Regions from separate parts of the Streptomyces sp. NPDC048636 genome, predicted to be linked through region 3. Evidence: riboswitches for the same ligand, from Rfam matches in the RefSeq annotation. Region 3 holds a riboswitch; each other region holds the start of a gene.

Region 1 (4,198 bases), on a different contig from region 3:
AAGCCGGGGTCGAGCAGGTTCTTCGGACGGTCGGGCGAGGTGTTCGCCGTGGTCATCTCGGATGCGGTGGGCATTACTGGCAGGCCTCGCAGGACTCGGGGTTTTCCAGGGAGCAGGCGACGGCGTCCTCGTCGGCGGGTGCCTGCTGGACGGGGATGGTGGCGGCGGCCGCGCCACCGCGTGCCGACTGCGCGATCCGGGTCGCCGGGCGCGAACGCAGGTAGTACGTGGTCTTGATGCCCCGCTTCCAGGCGTACGCGTACATCGAGCTGAGCTTGCCGATGGTCGGCGCGGCCATGAACAGGTTCAGCGACTGGCTCTGGTCGAGGTACGGGGTACGGGCCGCGGCCATGTCGATCAGGGCGCGCTGCGGAACCTCCCACGCGGTGCGGTACAGCGCCCGGATGTCGGCGGGCACCCAGGAGAAGTCCTGGACCGAGCCGTTGGCCTCGCGCAGCGCCTCGCGGGTCTGCGCGTCCCAGACGCCCAGCTTCTTCAGATCGTCCACCAGGTAGGAGTTGACCTGGAGGAACTCCCCGCTGAGGGTTTCGCGCTTGAAGAGGTTGGAGACCTGCGGCTCGATGCACTCATAGACACCGGCGATCGAGGCGATGGTCGCGGTCGGCGCGATGGCCAGCAGCAGCGAGTTGCGCATCCCGGACGTGGCCATCCGCTTCCGCAGCGCTTCCCAGCGCTCCGGCCAGGTGGCCACCGCGTCCGTGTAGTGGTCGGGGTGCAGCACACCGCGTGCGGTGCGCGTCGCGGACCAGGCCGGATGCGGTCCGTGGCGCTCGGCGAGGTCACAGGAGGCCTCGTACGCGGCGAGCATGATGCGCTCGGAGATCCGGGTGGAGAGCTCCTTCGCCTCGGGGGAGTCGAAGGGCAGCCGCAGCCGGAAGAGTACGTCCTGGAGGCCCATCAGGCCCAGACCCACCGGCCGCCAGCGGGAGTTGGAGGCCCCGGCCTCGTCGGTGGGGTAGAAGTTGATGTCCACCACACGGTCGAGGAAGGTCACGGCGGTGCGGACGGTGGCGTCCAGCCGCTCCCAGTCCATCGCCTCCTGCCCGTCCGCGCCCTTGCCCAGGTGGGCGGCGAGGTTGACCGACCCGAGGTTGCACACGGCGGTCTCGCCGTCGTCGGTGACCTCCAGGATCTCGGTGCAGAGGTTGGAGGAGTGGACGACCTTGCCGGGCTCGGCGGTCTGGTTGGCGGTGCGGTTGGCGGCGTCCTTGAAGGTCATCCAGCCGTTGCCGGTCTGCGCCAGGGTGCGCATCATCCGGGAGTAGAGCTGGCGCGCCGGGACCTGCTTGACCGCACGGCCCTCGGCCTCGGCCCGGCGGTACGCGGCGTCGAACTCCTCGCCCCACAGGTCCACCAGCTGCGGCGCGTCGGCCGGGGAGAACAGCGACCAGTCGGCGTCCGCCTCGACCCGGCGCATGAACTCGTCCGGGATCCAGTGGGCGATGTTGAGGTTGTGGGTGCGGCGGGCTTCCTCACCGGTGTTGTCCCGCAGCTCCAGGAACTCCTCGATATCCGCGTGCCAGGTCTCCAGGTAGACACAGGCCGCGCCCTTGCGCCGGCCGCCCTGGTTGACCGCGGCCACCGAGGCGTCCAGCGTGCGCAGGAACGGCACGATGCCGTTGGAGTGCCCGTTGGTGCCGCGGATCAGCGAACCGCGGGCCCGGATACGGGAGTACGAGAGCCCGATACCGCCCGCGTGCTTCGACAGCCGCGCGACCTGGTGGTAGCGGTTGTAGATCGAGTCCAGCTCGTCCAGCGGCGAGTCCAGCAGATAGCACGAGGACATCTGCGGATGCCGGGTGCCGGAGTTGAACAGCGTGGGGGAGCTGGGCAGGTACGACAGGGTGCTGGTGAGCCGGTACAGCTCGGCGACCTCGTCCACGGCCCGCTCGCTGAGGTTCTCGGCCAGCCCGCAGGCGACCCGGAGCAGGAAGTGCTGCGGGGTCTCGATCACCTGACGGGTGGTCGGGTGGCGCAGCAGATAGCGGCTGTACAGGGTGCGCAGTCCGAAGTAGCCGAAGCGGTTGTCGGCGCCGTCCGCCAGCGCCCGGTCCACCAGGGCGTCCAGCCGGGCGGCGTGGGCGGTGACGAACTCGGCGGTGGAGTCGGCGATCAGCCCTTCGCGGTGGCCCACCGCGACCGAGGCCGAGAAGGAGAGCGCGCCCTGCCCGGCCGCCTCTTCGGTGATCGCCAGGGCCAGCAGCCGCGCGGCCAGCCGGGAGTACTCCGGCTCCTCCGCGATCAGCCCGGCCGCCGCCTCGGTCGCGAGGGTACGCAACTCCGCCTCGTCCGAGCCCGGATGGCGGCCGCGCAGGGCGGCGGCCGCGACCTTGCCGGGGTCGGTGGCGGGCAGGTCGGCGGTGAGCCCGGTGAGGGTCCGCAACAGGGCGGTACCGGGCGCGTCGGCCGCTGCCTGGGAAGCCGCTGCCTCTGAAACCGGATCGGCGGGCGCGATGGTCACTGAAGTGTTCTCCCTCGCTCGGCTGGGGCCAGGAGGGAGGAGCGATGGCCGCGTACGGGCATGGCGAATCCGCACTACCGTACGAACGCACACCGCGCAGCGTCCAACGGCCCAACCCGCGAGGCCCGGACGTGTTCAGACGGCCGTCGGCAGGTCATCGGACTCACGGGTACACAAATGCGCACACGTACACCGTTGCGGGACAGTTCCGGATTCCCACCGGATTCCCCTGCGTCGACAGCGAGCACGAGCATACATCTTGTGTCGGCCGACGCACGCGCCCCCACATCTTGTGTCGTCCACAGGAGAGTTTCCCACGTATGTGCTATTGCGGGGTCGCTTCCCCCCGCTGTTCCGGGGCCTTCTCCCGCCATCCGGCAAGGGCTCGGGCCAGCTGGGAACGGTAGTCGGCGTAGCCGCGTTCGAAGGTCTCACGGCGGTCCGGACCCGGTGTGACGGTGCGCGCGTCGGCCTGCCAGCGCTCCGCGTCGACCGGCTCGCCGAGGCACTCCCAGGCGACCGCGACCGCGCCGCGCGCCCCCACTTCGGGTTCGTCCGGGATGCGCACCGGACGGCCGAGGACGTCGGCGAACAGCTGGGTCCAGGCCCGGGACCGGGTGCCGCCGCCGCACAGCGCGAGGCTCGCGGAGAGCCCGGCCGCCTCCAGGCAGTGACGGGCGGCGTAGGCGATCGACTCGCAGACCGCGCGGACCGCGTCGGCGCGGGTCGAGGCGAGGGTGAGCCCGTCGAGCCGTCCCCGGGCGCCGGGTTCGACGAACGGCGCCCGCTCGCCCGCGCCGGACAGGAACGGCAGCGCGGTCACCCCGCGCGCGCCGGGCGGGCTGCTGCCGAGTATCGCGTCCAGGTCGGCGGTGGTGGCCCCGGTGAACTCCAGCGCCCATTCCAGGGCCGCGGTGCCGACCATCGCGGGCATGGCGCGCAGCCAGCGTGTGGGGTCGGGGGTGCACAGCCACATGCCGGCCGGGTCGGCGGCCGGGTCGAACCGCGCGTCGTCGGTGAGGACCTGACAGGCCAGTGTGGTGCCCACGATCAGCAGACCGTCGCCGAGCTCCCGCACCCCGCTGCCGATGGCACAGGCGGGCAGGTCGTAGGGGCCCGCGCTGACGGGGAGTCCGGCAGGGAGTCCGAGCAGCCGGGCGCCCTCCTCGTGCAGCGGGGCGAGTGCCCCGGGCGCGGCGGGCTCCGGCAACAGCCGTGCGTACGCGGCGATTCCGCACATCTCCAGCGCGTCTTGGACATAGCGGCGGGTGGTGACGTCGAGGAACGGCAGCGAGGCGTCGGAGGCGTCCACGCCGATCACCCCGGTCAGCCGCTGGGCGACCGCGTCCACGCAGTAGCCCGCGACCTCGGCCCGCTCCAGCGACCGCGGTTCGTGCTCGGCGAGCCAGGCCAGCAGCGGGGCGTGGCAGCCGGGGAACACCCCCGAGCCGGTGCGCGCCCACAGCGCGCGCAGGGTGCCGTCCGCGCGCCAGCGGGCCACCGTCCCGCCCGCCCTGCCGTCCATCCATGAGATCGGCGGACGCACCGCCCGGCCCGCCGCGTCCCGTAGCCACAGACCGTCCCCCTGGCCGGTCAGGGCGAGTGCGACGGGGGGTGCGGGAAGGGCGGCGGCGACCTCCCGGCACACCTCGGCGACGGTGCGCAGCACATCCTCCAGGTCCTGTTCGACCCGGCCGCCGGGCCGCCGGTCCAGGC
Region 2 (4,198 bases), on a different contig from region 3:
GACCGAGGTCGTGGTCCAGTTTGGCGGCCTGGATCAGGGTCCAGATCTGGGCGCGGATGGCGGGCAGCTTGGCCGGGTCCATCGCGGAGATGGCGGCGTACTCGTCGAGCAGCTGCTCCAGGCGCGCGATATCCCCGTAGGAGTCGGCGCGGGCCATCGGCGGCACCAGGTGGTCGACCAGGGTGGCGTGGACCCGGCGCTTGGCCTGGGTGCCCTCGCCCGGGTCGTTCACCAGGAACGGGTAGACCAGCGGCAGATCGCCGAGCGCGGCGTCGGGGCCGCAGGCGGCGGACAGCCCCGCGTTCTTGCCGGGCAGCCACTCCAGGTTGCCGTGTTTGCCCAGGTGCACCATGGCGTCGGCGCCGAAGCCGCCGTCGGCCCGCGGGGTGGCCATCCAGCGGTAGGCGGCCAGGTAGTGGTGGGAGGGCGGCAGATCGGGGTCGTGGTAGATGGCGATGGGGTTCTCGCCGAAGCCGCGCGGCGGCTGGATGACGATCAGGAGGTTGCCGTGGCGCAGCGCGGCCAGCACGATATCGCCGTCCGGGTTGCGGCTGGTGTCGACGAACATCTCGCCGGGCGGCGGCCCCCAGTGCTCCTCGACCGCGTCGCGCAGCTGCTCGGGCAGGGTGGCGTACCAGCGGCGGTAGTCGGCGGCGGGGACGCGGACCGGGTTGGCGGCGAGCTGCTCCTCGGTCAGCCACTCCTGGTCATGGCCGCCCGCGTCGATGAGGGCGCGGATCAGGTCGTCGCCGTCGCCGGAGACCAGACCCGGGACCGCGTCCGGCCCTTCCTCCGGGCCGAGGTCGTAGCCCTCGGCGCGGAGCCGGCGCAGCAGGGCGACGGCGCTGGCGGGGGTGTCGAGGCCGACGGCGTTGCCGATCCGGGAGTGCTTGGTCGGGTAGGCCGAGAGCACCAGCGCGAGACGCTTCTCCGCGGCGGGTATGTGGCGCAGCCGGGCGTGTCGTACCGCGATTCCGGCGACACGCGCGGCGCGCTCGGGGTCGGCGACGTACACGGGCAGCCCGTCCTCGTCGACCTCCTTGAAGGAGAACGGCACGGTGATGAGACGGCCGTCGAACTCGGGGACGGCGACCTGGGTCGCGGCGTCCAGCGGGGAGAGCCCCTCGTCGTTCGCCTCCCAGGCGGTGCGTGAACCGGTCAGACACAGCGCCTGGAGCACGGGGACGTCGAGCCGGGCGAGCGCGCCCGCGTCCCACGCCTCGTCGTCGCCGCCCGCGGAGGCGTCGGCGGGCCGGGTGCCACCGGCGGCGAGCACGGTGGTGACCACCGCGTCGGCCGCGCCGAGGGCCTCGATCAGCTCGGTCTCGGGGGCGCGCAGCGAGGCGACGAAGAGCGGGAGCGGACGGCCCCCGGCGTCCTCCACGGCCCGGCACAGGGCCTCGACGAAGGCCGTGTTGCCGCTCATGTGGTGGGCACGGTAGTAGAGCACCGCCACGGTGGGGCCGCCGGCCGTACGCGCGGTGCGGTCCAGCGCGCCCCAGGTGGGGGCGGGGGCGGGCGGTGCGAAACCGTGGCCGGTGAGCAGCACGGTGTCGGAGAGGAAGCGGGCCAGCTGATCCAGGTTTCCGGGACCGCCGTGGGCGAGGTAGGCGTGGGCCTCGGCGGCGATACCGACCGGGACCGTGGACGCCTCCATGAGCTGGGCGTCCGGGGCCTGTTCACCGGTGAGGACCACCACGGGACGGTCGCCCGCGAGCAGTACGTCGAGCCCCTCCTGCCAGGCGCGGACACCGCCGAGCAGCCGTACGACGACGAGGTCGACGCCCTCGAGGAGGCCGGGAAGGTCGTCGAGTGCGAGCCGGGCCGGATTGGCCAGGCGGTACGGCACCGGGCCCGTGGCGGCACGGGCACTGAGCAGGTCGGTGTCGGACGTCGACAGCAGCAGAATCATGGCTCGGCGCCTTCCTCGGGGTCCGCGCCCCGGGCGGGTTGAAGACGGCGGGAGTTCCTGGCTCGCCCGGCTGCTGCCGTGCTCACAGTGGCGGGACCGCGCCGGAATCACACCGGCTTCCTCCCCTGACGCCGTCTGTTGCGTCCGGCGAGCCGGGACGGCCCGCCGCTGAGCATAGTAAGCGTTGCTGACCTGCCACGGGACGGAGAGGGCCGGGGAATCGTCGGTATGCTCGCCGCCATGCCCCTCCCCCCGACAACCGTCCCACCAGGGGATCAAACGCCCGTCGCCGGTGTCCGGGCCCGCTCCGCCGCGGTCCGGGCGGTCTCTGCCGCTCGCGGTGGGCGCGATGACGCATGCCCCGGCGCACTGCGGCTTCACTCGGCGCATGACGGCGCACTGGCCCGTATCCGGCTGCCCGGAGGCTTGCTGACGGGTTGTCAGGCCGAGGCGCTCGCCGGGGCGAGCGAGGAGTTGGGCGATGGCCGGGTGGACCTCACCTCCCGGGGAAATCTCCAGCTGCGCGGGCTGGACGAGGGGTGCGGAGCGCGGCTGGCGGAGCGGTTGCGGACGGCCGGACTGCTGCCGTCGGACGCGCACGACCGGGTGCGCAACATCGTGGCGTCACCGCTGGCCGGTCTCGACGGCGCCGGACACGCCGACACCTCCGTGTGGGCACGGGAGTTGGACGCGCTGCTCTGCGCGGCCGGACCCGGCGAGTCGACGGGCTTGTCGAGATTGTCGGAGTTGTCGGGGCGATTTCTGTTCGCGCTGGACGACGGACGGGGCGATATCGCCGCCCTGGGCGCGGATGTGACATTGATCGCAACACCGGACGGCGGCGCCGTACTGCGGATGGGATCCGCCGGATCCGAAGGTCCGGCCGGTGCCGTGGTGCGTGTCACGGCGGCCGGGGACGCACCGCGCGCCGCCGCGCTGGCGGCCCTGGAATTCCTCATCTGTGCGGACGAAAGCGGCATCCGGGCCTGGCGGGTGTGGGAGCTCCCCGCGCAACACGCCGTGACGGCCGAAGGATTGGCGGCACGACTCGGCGAGGCGGGCATCGGTCATCACACGGACACCGGCCCTGAACCACCTGAACTCGGTCCGGGAGCGGCACACCACGGCCCCACGCCGGGGACGGTGGCCGGACCGGACGGGCGCCACACGGTGTCCGTGGCGGTGCCGCTCGGCCGGATGAGCGCCGCACAGTGGCGGCTGCTCGCCGCGCTCGCCTCCCGGGACGGGGCCGATGAGCTGCGTGTGACACCCTGGCGCGGCGTGGTGCTCCCGGGGTTCACCCGGCAGGGCGCCCTGGCCGCGGCGGACACACTGGCCGAAGCCGGGCTGGTGACCGATCCGGACTCACGGTGGCTCGGCGTCGGTGCCTGCACCGGTCTGCCCGGCTGCGCGAAGTCGCTGGCCGATGTGCGCGCCGACGCCGAGCGGACGGTGGCGGGCGCCGCGGCGGACGGCGGGCCTCATACCGCCTTGCCGCCGGTGTACTTCTCCGGCTGTGAGCGGCGCTGCGGCCATCCGGGCGGCCACTGGGTGGACGCGCTGGCGACCGGCGAGGGCTATCGCGTCACCGTACGGGGCACAGCGGAGACGGCACCGGAGACGGCGGAGTCTCCCGGGCCCACGGACGGCGCGGACGGAACAGGCTCGGACGGAACAGGCGTGGACGTGACAGCAGAGCAGGTGGCCGACGCCGTGGCGGCGGCCCGCGGAACGAGATGATCGAGGGCACAGTGTTCGACTACGAGAAGGACGGGGCGGCCATCTACCGCGCGTCCTTTGCCACCATCCGCGCCGAGGCGGATCTCGGTGGCCTCCCCTCCGACGTCAGCCAGGTCGCGGTGCGGATGATCCACGCCTGCGGCATGGTCGACCTGGTCCGGGACCTCGGGTACTCGTCCGAGGTGGTCTCCCGCGCCCGCGCCGCGCTGCGCTCCGGCGCGCCCATCCTGTGCGACGCGCAGATGGTCGCCAGCGGTGTCACCCGCAAGCGGCTGCCCGCCGGCAACGACGTGGTGTGCACCCTGTCCGACCCCGGGGTGCCGGAGTTGGCGCGGGAGATGGGCACCACCCGCAGCGCCGCCGCGCTGGAGCTGTGGCGGGACCGGCTGGAGGGTTCGGTGGTGGCCGTCGGCAACGCTCCCACCGCGCTCTTCCGGCTGCTGGAGATGATCGAGGAGGGCGCGCCGCGCCCGGCCGCCGTCATCGGGGTGCCGGTCGGTTTCATCGGCGCCGCCGAGTCCAAGGAGGCGCTGGCCGGACATCCGG
Region 3 (4,198 bases):
CCGTGGGCGAACGGCAGTACCCCGACCGTCGGCCGCCCGGTGAGCTCGCGCAGCATCTCCAGACCGGGCTCCAGCAGCGTCACATCACCGCGGAACTTGTTGACCATATAGCCGGCGATATGGCGCTGGTCCTCCCGGGACAGCAGCGCCGTGGTCCCGAAGAACGACGCGAACACGCCGCCGCGGTCGATGTCCCCGACCACCACCGCGGGGATCCCGGCCGCGCGGGCCAGCCCCAGGTTCACGATGTCCGTACGGCGGAGATTGATCTCGGCGGGGCTGCCCGCGCCCTCGCAGATCACCGCGTCATGGGTGCGCCGCAGCTCCTCCAGACACCCGGTGACCGTCTCCAGCAGCCCCTCGCGCCGCTCCGCGTGGTAGCCGCGGGCGCTCATCTCGCCCACCGGCTTGCCCAGCAGCACCACCTGGCTGCTGCGGTCGCTGCCCGGCTTCAGCAGTACGGGGTTCATCAGCGCGCTCGGCTCCACGCGCGCGGCGGCCGCCTGCATGGCCTGCGCCCGCCCGATCTCCGCCCCGTCCCGGGTGACGAAGGAGTTCAGCGACATGTTCTGCGCCTTGAACGGCGCCACGCTCACGCCCTTGCGCGTCAGCCACCGGCAGATGCCCGCCGTGACCACGCTCTTGCCCGCGTCCGAGGTCGTCCCGGCGACGAGCAGCCCGCCCCCTGTTCCGCTCATCGGCTCCCTCTCCGCTCGTCCGGACCGCGCGTGCCGCCTCGGCCCCCGCCCCTGCCGCCCAGGAACCCGCCCTTGTCGGACAGAACCCTGCCCACCACCAGCCGTGCCGTCACCGATGTCACCAGGGCCAGTGCGCCCACCCGCCGCGACAGCCGCACCGCCCGGTGGATATCGCCGGTGCGCACCGGCCGTCCGGCGCCGCCCAGGACCGGCCGGTGCTCGACCCGTCCCGCGTACGCGAGGGTGCCGCCCAGCCGCACCCCGAGCGCACCCGCGAACGACGCCTCCACCGGCCCCGCGTTGGGGCTCGGATGGCGCCGTCCGTCAAGACGCCAGGCGCGCCGGGCGCCGCGCGGATCGGGGCCCGCCACGGTCGCCAGGGCGGCCGTCAGCCGGGACCCCGGCCAGCCCGCCACATCGTCCAGCCGGGCCGCGGCCCAGCCGAACCGGCGGTAGCGCGGGGACGTGTGGCCGACCATGGCGTCCAGGGTGTTCACGGCCCGGAAGGCGACGAGCCCCGGCACCCCGCCCACGGCCCCCCACACCAGGGCGCCCACCACGGCGTCGGAGGTGTTCTCCGCGACCGACTCCACCACCGCGCGGGCGATCGCCTGCGCGTCCAGCGCCTGCGGATCGCGTCCGCACAGGTGCGGCAGCCGCTCCCGCGCGGTCTCGATGTCCCCGGCGGCCAGCGCCCCGCCGATGGCCCGGGCCTCCCGCCCCAGCGTCGTGCCGCCCAGTACGGCCCAGGTGGCGGCGGCGGTAAGGGCGACATCGGCACGGCGGTGCCCGGCCACCGTCCTTACGGCACGCGTCAGCAGCGCGGCACCGACGGCCGCGCCGCCCGCGCACAGCGCGGTGTGCAGGGCCCCGTAACCGCGGTGGTCGCGCCACAGCCCGCGCTCGGCGGCCAGGGCGACCCGCCCGAACGCGGCCACCGGATGGCCGCGTCGGGGGTCACCCGTGGCGAGGTCGCCGAGGAAGCCGAGAGCGGCGCCGCACGCGAACGAGGCGTGATCGGCACGCATCCCTCAGCCCGCCGTCGTGCCTCGGCCGAGGGGGCGGTGATGTGGTGGGGCTGGTGGCGTGGCGGTGCCGGGCATGGCGGTATGTCCTCACTCAGGGTCCGCGCCCTGGCTCGACGTGACCGGCGGGGAGAGTCTCCTGGCTCCCGGATCCGCGCTTCTCCCGGTCTTCCAGCTCCGCGTACGGACCAGCCGTACGGACGAGCCGTGACCCCGTGCAGGCGATGGGAGGGCGCTCCCCGGTGACAGTGGCGGGACCGCGCCGGATTCGCACCGGCTTCCTCTGCTGCCGCCGTTTGGCTCCGGAAGTCCACCATGGCCCGCGAAGGGCCGTCAACTCGCCCATGACCTGCGACGGACGAGTGTGCCGAGGCCCACACGGCGTCCGCGCGGAGCGTGCGGCGAACGGGCCGCCGGGCGGGCGACGCCGGTCAGCGTCGCCCGCCCGGCGGCCGTGGTGCTCAGGTGTCCTGAGAGGCGCCGAAGGACCCTCAGGCGACGATCAGATAGATGCCGTACGCCACCACCGCGGCGCACAGCGCGAAGCAGGCGTACGCGCCGGAGCGGGTGAGAGCGGACGCGCCGCCCTGCGGCGTGACACCACCGGCGGCGATACCACCGGCGGTGGCCGTGGCCACTCCCTCCGCCCGGAGCTCCCTGCGGGACGTGCCCACGATGCCGAGGGTGAAGACCCCCACCACCCCGACCGTCACCGCGAGGCTGACGCCGAAGACCTGGCCGAGTGCCGCCCAGTCGATGCTCATTGCGTTGGCTCCCTTAGCTGCGTGTGCTGCTCGACGCCGCGGGGGCGGCTGAGCCGGCCGTGGCGACGGCCCTCGGCTGGTCGGTCGTGGTGTCCGTAGTGCTGCCGACGGTGGCGTCGGCGGTGGTGTCCGTGGTGGCGTTGGCGGTGGTGTCGGTGGCGGTACCGGCGGCCGAGCCCACCGGCGGCGGTGCCACCGACTGGAGGGCGGCGGTGATGACGCCCACCGGCTCGGTGCTGCCGGCCTCGTTGACGTTGCTGTGGTCCACCGGCTTCCGGCGGGACAGCGCCCAGATCACCGCGCAGCCCGCGAGGGCGAGCACGGCCACCGTGGTGATGCCCCAGTCGCCCTGGTCGGCCAGGAGCGCGGACCCGGCCGCGATCAGACCCGCGGCGGGCAGCGTCAGCACCCAGGCCATGACCATCCGGCCCGCGGTCGCCCAGCGCACCACACTGCCCTTACGGCCGACGCCCGCGCCCATGACGGCACCGGAGCAGACCTGGGTGGTGGAGAGCGCGAAGCCGATGTGCGAGGAGGCGAGGATGACGGTCGCCGCACCGGTCTGGGCCGCGAAGCCCTGCGGCGGCTGGATGTCGGTGATGCCCTTGCCCATGGTGCGGATGATCCGCCAGCCGCCCAGGTAGGTGCCGAGCGCGATGGCCAGACCGGCCGAGACGATGACCCACATCGGCGGGTCGGAGTCCGGGGCGATCACACCGCCGGTCACCAGCGCCAGGGTGATCACACCCATCGTCTTCTGCGCGTCATTGGTGCCGTGGGCGAGGGAGACCAGGGCGGCCGAGGCGATCTGCCCGGCGCGGTAGCCCTTCGCGGTGTCCTCGGGGGCACGGTCACGGCCGAGCCGGTAGGTGAGCCGCGTCGCGGCCACCGTGGCGATGCCCGCCACCAGCGGCGCGGCCACGGCCGGGATGAGGACCTTCATGACGATCGCGTCCCCGTTGACCCCGTCGATGCCGACCGAGGCGACGGTGGCGCCGATGAGACCGCCGAAGAGGGCGTGCGAGGAGCTGGACGGCAGCCCGGCCAGCCAGGTCACCAGGTTCCAGAGGATGGCTCCGACCAGCCCCGCGAAGATCACTTCGGGCCGGATACCGGAGTCCTCGTCGAGGATGCCCCCGGAGATGGTCTTGGCGACCTCCACGGACAGGAAGGCGCCGACGAGGTTGAGGACGGCCGACATCGCCACCGCCACCCGGGGACCGAGCGCGCCCGTGGAGATGGTGGTGGCCATGGCATTGGCTGTGTCGTGGAACCCGTTCGTGAAGTCGAACACCAAGGCCGTGATGATCACGATCCCGATGAGAAGCGTGATGTGTTCCATACACCCGGTCAATCAGTTCGAAGGTCGGTAGTGGCACGGTGAACGTAAGGAAACTGGGTGAACGAGAGGTTAACTGGGGCGGGCTTTGGGATGACGTAGCTGGGTGGGTGTCCATCGCTCGGCCATCTGGCGTATTTCCGCTCGTCGCAAGGAGTTTGGGCACCGTACACCCCAGCCCCTGCCGTCCCGTACGGCCCACCCCCACCCGCCCGTAGCCCTGACCCGGGTGAACGCACCGCTACTACCCCCGATCGTCCTGGGCCGGGACGGCCCCCGCCCCGCCGGATCCCGCCCCCGCCGCCCTTCCGGCGGGCGGCCGGCTGCGAAGATCGGTCCGGAGGTGAGGCGTATGGCACAGGAGCGACCCCC

Evidence for each region. A riboswitch is a leader RNA that binds a small molecule or an ion and turns the genes downstream of it on or off. The one in region 3 is predicted to bind cobalamin.
Region 1: linked by a shared signal. The riboswitch ahead of AB0C66_RS03620 (ribonucleoside-diphosphate reductase subunit alpha) and the one ahead of AB0C66_RS10265 (cobalamin biosynthesis protein) in region 3 are both predicted to bind cobalamin.
Region 2: linked by a shared signal. The riboswitch ahead of cobN (cobaltochelatase subunit CobN) and the one ahead of AB0C66_RS10265 (cobalamin biosynthesis protein) in region 3 are both predicted to bind cobalamin.

What each region holds. Positions count from the first base shown of each region.
Region 1 is NZ_JBEZHR010000001.1:781,882-786,079, forward strand. Features, by position in the region: gene AB0C66_RS03615 (ribonucleotide-diphosphate reductase subunit beta) at 1-56, opposite strand, end outside; gene AB0C66_RS03620 (ribonucleoside-diphosphate reductase subunit alpha) at 74-2,482, opposite strand; cobalamin riboswitch at 2,613-2,753, opposite strand; gene AB0C66_RS03625 (FGGY-family carbohydrate kinase) at 2,808-4,198, opposite strand, start outside.
Region 2 is NZ_JBEZHR010000016.1:138,828-143,025, reverse strand. Features, by position in the region: gene cobN (cobaltochelatase subunit CobN) at 1-1,912, opposite strand, end outside; cobalamin riboswitch at 1,944-2,094, opposite strand; gene cobG (precorrin-3B synthase) at 2,141-3,652, shown strand; gene AB0C66_RS31300 (precorrin-8X methylmutase) at 3,649-4,198, shown strand, end outside.
Region 3 is NZ_JBEZHR010000002.1:989,968-994,165, forward strand. Features, by position in the region: gene AB0C66_RS10260 (cobyric acid synthase) at 1-698, opposite strand, end outside; gene AB0C66_RS10265 (cobalamin biosynthesis protein) at 695-1,726, opposite strand; cobalamin riboswitch at 1,856-2,008, opposite strand; gene AB0C66_RS10270 (hypothetical protein) at 2,215-2,487, opposite strand; gene AB0C66_RS10275 (inorganic phosphate transporter) at 2,501-3,829, opposite strand; gene AB0C66_RS10280 (class II aldolase/adducin family protein) at 4,179-4,198, shown strand, end outside.